One region of the Nonomuraea sp. LPB2021202275-12-8 genome, then DNA from elsewhere that is predicted to be linked to it. Evidence: riboswitches for the same ligand, from Rfam matches in the RefSeq annotation. Region 1 holds a riboswitch; each other region holds the start of a gene.

The links. A riboswitch is a leader RNA that binds a small molecule or an ion and turns the genes downstream of it on or off. The one in region 1 is predicted to bind cyclic di-AMP.
Region 2: it holds a riboswitch for cyclic di-AMP, as region 1 does, so the genes downstream of both, V5E28_RS36465 (glycoside hydrolase family 25 protein) here and V5E28_RS10015 (hypothetical protein) in region 1, are expected to answer to the same signal.
Region 3: it holds a riboswitch for cyclic di-AMP, as region 1 does, so the genes downstream of both, V5E28_RS04895 (CHAP domain-containing protein) here and V5E28_RS10015 (hypothetical protein) in region 1, are expected to answer to the same signal.
Region 4: it holds a riboswitch for cyclic di-AMP, as region 1 does, so the genes downstream of both, V5E28_RS09160 (C40 family peptidase) here and V5E28_RS10015 (hypothetical protein) in region 1, are expected to answer to the same signal.

The regions. Positions count from the first base shown of each region.
Region 1 is NZ_JBAHWD010000004.1:305,861-308,052, forward strand. Features, by position in the region: gene V5E28_RS10005 (CBS domain-containing protein) at 61-504, opposite strand; gene V5E28_RS10010 (DUF5302 domain-containing protein) at 617-817, shown strand; cyclic di-AMP (ydaO/yuaA leader) riboswitch at 983-1,119, shown strand; gene V5E28_RS10015 (hypothetical protein) at 1,306-2,112, shown strand; gene V5E28_RS10020 (alpha/beta fold hydrolase) at 2,155-2,192, shown strand, end outside.
Region 2 is NZ_JBAHWD010000029.1:60,348-62,539, forward strand. Features, by position in the region: gene V5E28_RS36460 (lysine N(6)-hydroxylase/L-ornithine N(5)-oxygenase family protein) at 1-690, shown strand, start outside; cyclic di-AMP (ydaO/yuaA leader) riboswitch at 1,067-1,202, shown strand; gene V5E28_RS36465 (glycoside hydrolase family 25 protein) at 1,215-1,946, shown strand; gene V5E28_RS36470 (hypothetical protein) at 2,063-2,192, opposite strand, start outside.
Region 3 is NZ_JBAHWD010000002.1:232,416-234,607, reverse strand. Features, by position in the region: gene V5E28_RS04900 (Gfo/Idh/MocA family protein) at 1-900, shown strand, start outside; cyclic di-AMP (ydaO/yuaA leader) riboswitch at 1,020-1,157, shown strand; gene V5E28_RS04895 (CHAP domain-containing protein) at 1,171-1,836, shown strand; gene V5E28_RS04890 (YciI family protein) at 2,024-2,192, shown strand, end outside.
Region 4 is NZ_JBAHWD010000004.1:138,556-140,747, forward strand. Features, by position in the region: gene V5E28_RS09155 (class I SAM-dependent methyltransferase) at 163-978, opposite strand; gene V5E28_RS09160 (C40 family peptidase) at 996-1,388, opposite strand; cyclic di-AMP (ydaO/yuaA leader) riboswitch at 1,653-1,793, opposite strand; gene V5E28_RS09165 (3-isopropylmalate dehydrogenase) at 1,893-2,192, shown strand, end outside.

The DNA.
Region 1 (2,192 bases):
GGGTAAAGAGGAGCAGATGGTGCTGCGCCGAGGGCGTGCTCCGGTGCGATGAATGGCCCGCTAGCGGGGCAGCGAATGGCTCATGAGGGCCTGCAGTGTGACGCCGCCGAGGAGCCCGCCTTCGTCCACGACGGCGACCAGGGGGCTGCGGGTGCGGGCCATCAGCGCGGCCAGCTCCAGCAGGGTGGCGTCGCCGTCGGTGATGGGCAGCTCGCGTGGCTGCTCCGGCAGGCTCTCGCGCACGGTCCTCGCGCCGAGCTCCCGCATGAACACGTCGGCATGCCGCTCGTCGACCACCCTGGCCAGTGCGGGGTCGTCCTGGCAGTAGCCGGGGACGGCCAGCCGCAGCACCTGGGTGCCGGGCAGGATCGCGCGCGGCCGGCCCTCGCCGTCCACGATGATCAGGCCGGGCAGGCCCTGCTCGGCGAGCAGCCGGGCGGCCTCGATCGCCGGAGTGTCGAGCGTGACGGTGGGGAAGTCGCTGGCGAGATCGCGTGCGCGCACGGGCCCACCCTAACCGCCGGTCGATCCGGACTCGCCCGGCCGTGATCCCCGGTTTCGCGCTGTAAGGAGCGTCATGCGAAGCTGTGTATGTCCCCAACACCAGGAGGTCCTCATGGCGGAATCACAGGAGCCGGAAGTCAGCGAAACTCCCGAGGACGAGATGAAGCGCAAGTTCCGCGAGGCGCTGGAGCGCAAGCGTAACCAGGCCGCGGACTCGGGCGCGGGTGGCAGGGGCGCCGACGCTTCGAAGATCCATGGAGCACACGGGCCGGCTGCCAGCAAACGATCGTTCAGGCGCAAGAGCGGCGGCTGAATCGGGGGGTTTCGTGGGGGTACGGCATGCCGTACCCCCCTTTTTTCTTGACCTCCTAGGTAGATCTTCGCCCGATTTATGGGATTAGCTTTGCGTTTGTCCGGTTTGGTGTATAGATTGGTTTGCGTTACCAGGCAGTGACCTGGCCCTTCATCAGGAAGGGGCCGCTGCCCGGCGCCGAATCCCGCTTCACGCGGGAACCGGGGACCCAACTTCTGGGGTGAATCCGGCCGTCACGGCCGGTAGGGCATCTCCACGCCCGAACCCGTCAGCTAACCCGGTAGGCGAGATGGAGAGGACAAGCCCGCCCGTGATGTATCACCGCCACGACGTACCCCCGCCCCGCGTCACCTCGTCAGCCGCCAACTGAGCGGCGACTCCCCCTAAGACTTCTTCGCGCTCCGCGTAGCGTCCGTTCGGCCTTTGCCCGGCTACGCCCTTCAAGCGAGCGCGCTTTCCCCGTTACCTAACGAAGGATTCAGTTTTTCATGTCTGCTCGCTTCGGCATGCGTTCCATCACCATGCTCGCCGCCACCGCCGCTGCCGGCGTCCTGACCTTCGGCGCCGGCGCCGCCGCCCACGCCGACGTGGACCAGAACCAGAAGGCCCTGCTCAAGGGCTCGACCACCGCCTCCTACTTCTGGGACGACAGCTCCGGCCGCGCCGGCGACACCGGCCTGCCCGCCAGCGGCAAGCCCATGCAGAAGGGCATGGCCGCCAGCCCGAGCTGGCCGCTGCTGACCGAGGGCTACGTGGTCTACAACGGCAAGAAGATGCCGTTCTTCGTCGGTGACCGCGGCCCCGGCGTCCCCTCCAACAACGGCGTCATGCTGGACCTGGACTCCAAGACCTTCGCCGAGCTGACTGGAGGCAAGTTCAACTCCAGCACGCTGATGGTCGACAACAACGGTGGCAAGGGCCACATCAAGGTCGACTACGTCATCACCAAGTGGGGCAACGGCGTGGGCAAGAAGAACCACCCGGTGGCCTTCTCGACCGGTGCCTGGTCGCGCGTGGACCGCGACCCGGCCAAGCCGCCGCAGATCCTGGCCGAGAAGAAGGCCGGCGCCGACGACGCCAAGGTCGTCGCCGAGGCTCCCTCCGGTTCCGGCGCCTCCGTCAAGACGAGGCCGGCGGCCTTCGGCTCGGCGAACTCCGGTCCGTCGAACACCGCCGCCGCCGCGACCGAGGAGTCCAACGGTGTCTCGGGTGCGGTGCTCGCCGGTGGCCTGATCCTCGCCGGTGGCGGGGCGGTCCTGGGCCGCGAGCGCATCCGCGGGTTCCTGAAGCGCTGACGTGCTTTACGCCACAGGGACCAGAATGTAATTCTGGTCCCTGTGACCACGCGCGCATCTGCCAACGGCATCGACATCGC
Region 2 (2,192 bases), on a different contig from region 1:
GTCGGAGCCGGGCAGAGCGCCGCCGAGGTGACCGACCACCTGCACGCCGTCTTCCACGACGCGGAGGTGTGCGCCGTCTTCGCCAAGTACGGCTACACCCCCGCCGACGACAGTTCCTTCGCCAACCGCATCTTCGACCCGGTGGCCGTCGACCACTTCTACACCGCGCCCGACGAGGTCAAGTCGCGGCTGCGCGCCTACCATGCCTCCACCAACTACTCGGTGGTCGACCTGGAGGTCATCGACGGCCTGTACCGCCGCCACTACCAGGAGAAGGTGCTGGGCAAGGAGCGCCTGCGCATCCTCAACGCCTCCCGGCTCGTCGACGTCGACAAGGACGAGGCGGGCGTGCGCGCCACCGTGGAGTTCCTGCCCACCGGTGAGCGCACCCTGCTGGACGCCGACGTCATCGTCTTCGCCACCGGCTACCGGCCGGCCGACCCGCTCACCCTGCTCGGCGCGATCGGCGAGCACTGCGACCGGCTGCCCGGCGGCGGCGTGCGCATCGGCCGCGACTACCGCGTCGCGACCCCACGGGCGGTGCGCTGCGGCATCTACGTCCAGGGAGCCACCGAGCACACCCACGGCCTCACCTCCACCCTGCTGTCCAACACCGCGGTCCGGGTGGGGGAGATCGTCCAGTCGATGGCCGACCGGCTCCGCCGCGGCACCTACGCCATGTCGCGCTGAGCCGCGTCGTGGTGGCGGCCGATCGGGATGACCGGCGGAGTCACGCCGACGGGGTCGGCCGTCGCCACGCAACGCCCGCGAAGACGTCCTCGACGAGGTCGGTCTATCGGCGCGCCTGGTCGAGGTCGTGCGGCGCCATGACGACCGTGCGGGCCTTTGCCAAATTTTACCGAGCGCGAAAACCCCGGCGGGTACGGGGTTTCGGGGGCAGGTAAGGCTCAGTCAGGCCATCTGTAAGGTTTGCCTACTTGTGCACTTATGGGGCTGTATATACCTTTTGCCTCATCGTGGCACACGGATCGGGCTCCCCTCGCCCATCCGTTGCCCATTCGTTGACCGGACCGTGCGCTGTCCTGGCGAGCCCCCTCCTCGGGACGGCGCACGGCCGCCGAGTCCGCATCTCGCGGAGCCGGGGACCCAAGTTTCTGGGGTGAATCGGACGCCTTGCGTCCGTAGGGCACTTCCACGCCCGAACCCGTCAGCTAACCCGGTAGGCGGCATGGAAGCAAGGAGTCAATTCCCTCATGCCCGAGCCTCGGCTCGCCGCCCTTTCCCCCAGGCGCCTGCTGAACCTCCCCGGCTACGCCATCGCCGGTGCGATCCTGGCGGCGGTCGCCCTGACCGGCCCCGCGTACGCCGTCGACCATCCGCCGGCTCACCAAGGCCGCGAACAGGTCCCGCTCACCTACGGCCAGGACGTCTCCAACTACCAGCCCCAGCACGACTGGAACGCCAGCCCCGCCAAGTTCGGCATCATCAAGGCGACCGAGGGCGTGAGCTTCCGCGACGGCACCTTCGCCCGGCACTGGCGGGAGCTGGACAAGAAAGGCATCGTGCGCGGCGCCTACCACTACGGTCACCCCGGCAACGATCCCGTCGCCGAAGCCGACCACTTCCTGTCCGTGGTGAACGCCCAGCCCGGCAAGCGCGGTGACCTGCTGGTGCTGGACCTGGAGACCACCGACGGCCTGTCCGTCGAACAGGTCAACAACTGGGCCAGGACCTGGCTGTCCTACGTCGAGGACACGACCGGCATCACCCCGATGTTCTACAGCGGATGGAACTTCGCCGACACCTACGGCAGGGGACTGGCCGAATATCCCCTCTGGGTGGCCCACTACAGCAAGCCCAAGGGCACCGTCACCCCGCCCGCGGACTGGAAGTACTGGACCATCCACCAGTACTCCGACACCCCCGTCGACCAGAACGTCTCCTCGCTCACCCCCGACGGGCTGCGCGCCCTCGGCCGGCGCTGAGGCGAGCTATGGTCGTAGTTCAGCCCTTTCGGCAGCGGAGATCCGCAGCATACGCAGACACCTGGCACGACCGCCCACGCAGCCAACTTCCGGCAGGCGCACGCCTGGGCATGCTCTCAGGCGAAGTGCATGACGATGGCCAGCCCGATGAGGTGCATGGCTGCCACCGCGGTGAGCAGTGCGATGAACACGAACTTGGCCGGGCCATGCTCGAAGTGCCTGCCCTCCTTCAGCGGAGGCAGCTTC
Region 3 (2,192 bases), on a different contig from region 1:
GGCGCGGCGATCGTGGCCGAACCCGGGATGCGGGTGGCCGCCGTCGGCTCCCGCGACCTCGGCAGGGCCGAGGCGCTGGCCGCGACGCTGGGCGCCGAGTCCGCCTACGGCTCCTACGCCGAACTGTGCGCCGACCCCGCGGTCGACGCCGTCTACGTGGCCACCCCGCACGCCCAGCACCTCGAGGTGGCCGAGGCCGCGATCGCGGCGGGCAAGGCGGTGCTGTGCGAGAAGCCGCTCGCCGCCACCGTGGCCGACGCCGAGCGCATGGTGCGCCTGGCCCGCGAGGCCGGGGTGTTCCTGATGGAAGCGATGTGGATGCGGTTCAACCCGCTCATCCAGATGCTGGCCGCCGACCCCCGTTTCGGCGAGATCCGCTCGGTGCACGCCTCGTTCGGGTTCGCGCTGCCCTACGATCCCGCGCACCGGCTCTGGGCGCCGGAGCTTGGCGGGGGCGCGCTGCTCGACCTGGGGATCTACCCGCTCGGGCTGGCTCAGCTCCTGCTCGGCATGCCGTCGGGCATGCACCTGACGGGTTCGCTGGCGCCCTCGGGGGTGGACGCGGAGGCGGCCGGGGTGCTGCTCTACCCGGGTGGCAGGCGCGCCCTGGTGGACGTCTCGCTGCTCGGCCACTACCCCAACTCCGCCAGCGTGGTGGGCACCGAGATGCGCGCCGACATCGACGCCCCGTTCTGGGCGCCGCGGCGGGTGGTGCTCAGCGGGCCGTCGATGGAGCCGGAGGAGCACGTGCTCGATCCCGCGGACAACGGCTACGCCGGAGAGCTGCGCGAGGTCAGGGCCTGTTTGGTAAAGAATCGGACGGAGAGCGCGATCATGCCTCTTGACGAAACCCTTGCCATGATGGGACTTCTGGCCGACGCTCGCGGGCAAGTCCCCTAACTGGCGGTTTATGCGCTTGTAATCCTCTTGCCGTGTGTATTACCTTGTGGGGCATTCGAGGCATACGTCCGGTTTATCCGTTCGTTGCCAAACCATCGCAATGTACGCATCACAGGATCCCCCTGTGACCGCTGAATCCGCCATGTGCGGAACCGGGGACCCACGTCCTTTGGGGTGAATCGGCACCATCGGTGCCGTAGGGCAGCTTCCACGCCCGAACCCGTCAGCTAACCCGGTAAGCGGCATGGAAGCAAGGAGTTAACCCCCTCGATGGCGAAGCACCGTCTTGCTCGTGCCCTGAAGTCAGACCACCTGCGCGCCGCCCTCGGCGCGACCATCATCGCCACCGCGCTGGGCACCGCCGCCGTTCCGGCCTACGCGACCCCCGCCGTGCAGGATAACGTTTCCAAGCAGAACAAGCCCGACGACGCGAACAAGATCAATGTGACCGCCTCACAGGTCCTGGAACTGGCCAGGCAGCAGGTCGGCACGTCCGAGAACGCCCGCGGCGGCGGCACCAAGTTCCAGCAGTGGTACGCCCGGTCCCCCCGCGCCATGGAGACCGTCCGGCGCGACGGGGGCGACCCCACCGCCTACCTGAACGCCGCCTGGTGCGCGATGTTCGTCTCCTGGGTCGGCGAGCAGACCGGCGCCCGTCCCCAGGTCGGCTGGGACGCCTACACCGTGACGCATGCCAGGTGGTTCAAGAACAACAACCGCTGGGGCACCGTCGCCAAGCCCGGAGCCGTCGTCTTCTTCTCCTGGAACGGCGGCAAGAGCATCGACTCCATCCAGCACGTCGGCTTCGTCGTCAAGGACAACCGGAACGGCACGATCTCCACGATCGAAGGCAACACCGGCAACGGCAAGGTCGAGGAGCGCGTCCGTCCCAAGTCGCAGGTCGTCGGCTACGGCTACCCGCGGTACGCCGCCTGATAGCGGCCACTTCACCCCGCAGTACTTTGCCCCGTCGAGAGCGCGCATCCCGGTTGCGGATGCGCGCTCTCCACGTTTCCGGAAAAATCTCCACACGTGTGTCGATCCGGCCGCCGGTGGTTCGACGCGTCGATGAGGGCCCCGCAGGGAGCCGTCCGGACGAGAGGGAGATCGCACCGTGAAGTTCATGATCGTGGGCAAGGCCAGCGAGGAGACCGAGGCCGGCGTGATGCCCAGCCAGGAGCTGGTCGACAACATGATGGCCTACAACGAGGCCCTGGTGAAGGCGGGCGTGCTGCTGGCGGCCGAGGGGCTCTACCCGAGCTCGCAGGGGGCGCAGATCGCCTACAGCGGCG
Region 4 (2,192 bases), 170 kb from region 1:
CGGATTCGCGACCGGGATCCGACTTCACCTTCCCGACGCCTCGCGAAATGAGCTGAGTCCCATGTACGAGATGTATTCCTGGAACGGCGCCGACGAGCACGAGGACGAGGCGGCCCAGGCGCTGCAGACGGCGCTGGACCGCCGCGACAACGGCGGCGTCCCTCAGAACTCCAGCCGGTAGAAGGCCGCTGCCCGGGCCATCCCGGGCACCAGCTTCATCAGGCGAGCCGCCGCGCGGAAACCCGGCGGCAACCCGGGTCCGGTCAGGTCGAGCGCGCTCAGCATGGTCACGCAGCGCAGCTTCGGATGGATCGACAGCAGGTGCTCGGGGCCGTCGACGGCCCAGTGCATCCTGGCCTTCGCCCTGCGCACCGGCGTGTTGAGCACCTGCAGCCTGAGCCCGAGCCTGCTCAGGGCGTCGAACACGAGCTGCCCGCCGGCGAACCGGTCCACGATCCGCCGGACGAGCTCCCGGCCACCCGCCTCGTCGAGGTAGTAGAACAGCCCCTCGGCGATCACCAGCACCTGCCTGCCGTCGCCCGGCACCTGGTCCAGCCAGGCCAGGTCGGTGACCGACGAGCCGATCATCGTGTAGCCGGGCCGCTGCGGGAACAGGCGCCGGCGCAGCTCCACGACGTCCGGGTAGTCCACGTCGTACCAGTCGACGGTGGGCGGCGGGTCCAGCCGGTGGACGCGGGTGTCCAGGCCGCAGCCCAGGTGCAGCACCACCGCGTCCGGATGCGCGGCGAGGAAGCCGGTCGCCCACTCGTCCATGAACCGGGCCCGGAACGCCACCGAGGCGGCGCTGCGGCGGGTGATGCCCGTCTCAGTGAAGTCGTGGTCGATCCGCTCGATCGCCTGGACGGCCATGTCGTCGCCCAGGATCGGCTCCGGTGACCGCGCGTCCAGGGCCCTGCCGTACAGGGTGGCCAGGAGAGTCGCCTTCTCCTTGGTGAGATGCACCTTCTCGGCTGCCATGCCTCACACGCTACGTGTCACAGGGTGCTTGCGGTGGGCATGGCCGGGATCAAGGCGGGCTTCGAGGCCTGGCGCACGCCCTTGGGGTCGGGCCGTACCGCGCCCACGAAGGCGTCGCGGCGCCAGGCGGACAGGCGTTCCTCCTTGACGACGTCGCCGCTGTGCGGGGCGTGGACCATGTGGCCCGGTTTGGAGATCATGCCGACGTGGCCGAGGCCGCTGAAGAAGACCAGGTCGCCGGGCTTGAGGTCGTCCCAGGCGATCTTCCTGCCGAAGGCCGAGTACTGCTGGGCGGCCGTGCGCGGCAGCTTCACGCCGGCGCTTTCGTACGCCCTGAGCATGAGGCCGGAGCAGTCGTAGCCGCGCTCGCTCGTCCCGCCCCAGACGTACGGGATGCCGCGCTTGTCCATGGCGAAGGACAGGGCGGCCTTCCAGGCGGGCTGGGGGCGGCTGCGCTTGCGGATCTTCTCGACCTGGGCGGCGGTGAGGGTGACGCTCTTGGGGGTTTCGGCCGCGTGGGGGATTTCGGCGGCCTGGGGGGTTTCGGCGGTGCGGGGGGTTTCAGCGGTTTGGGGGGTTTCGGGGGTGTCCGCAGGGTCCGCGCTCGCCGGCAGTTGGGCGGCGGCGAGTACGAGACCCGTGGTGGCGAGGAGAATGGCGATGCGAGACAGGGGACTGTCCTTCCATACGGCCGGCCGGGTTAGCTGACGGGCTCGGGCTTGGAAGGCGCCCTACGGCGTTGATGCCGATTCGCCCCAGGTTGGGGTGGGTCCCCGGCTCCACACAGTGCTGTGTGGATTAGGCTGGGGGAACTCTAACGAAACGGTCAAATCCCCGCAAATAGGACAAAGGTAAAATGTCCGGCCCGTGAGATCATGTGTTCGTCAGCCGAGACGAGCCGGTAAGGTACGCCCATGGAGTCGCGCAACATTCGTCTGGCAGTCATCCCCGGTGACGGCATCGGCACCGAGGTCGTGGCCGAGGGGCTGAAGGTCCTCGATGCGGTCGGGACCAAGATCGAGGCCACCCGTTACGACCTGGGCGCCGCCCGATACCACCGCACCGGCGAGACGCTGCCCGACGCCGTGCTGCAGGAGCTGCGCGGCTATGACGCGATCCTGCTCGGCGCCGTCGGCGACCCCAGCGTGCCGCCGGGAATCCTGGAGCGCGACCTGCTGCTGCGCATCCGCTTCGAGTTCGACCACTACGTCAAC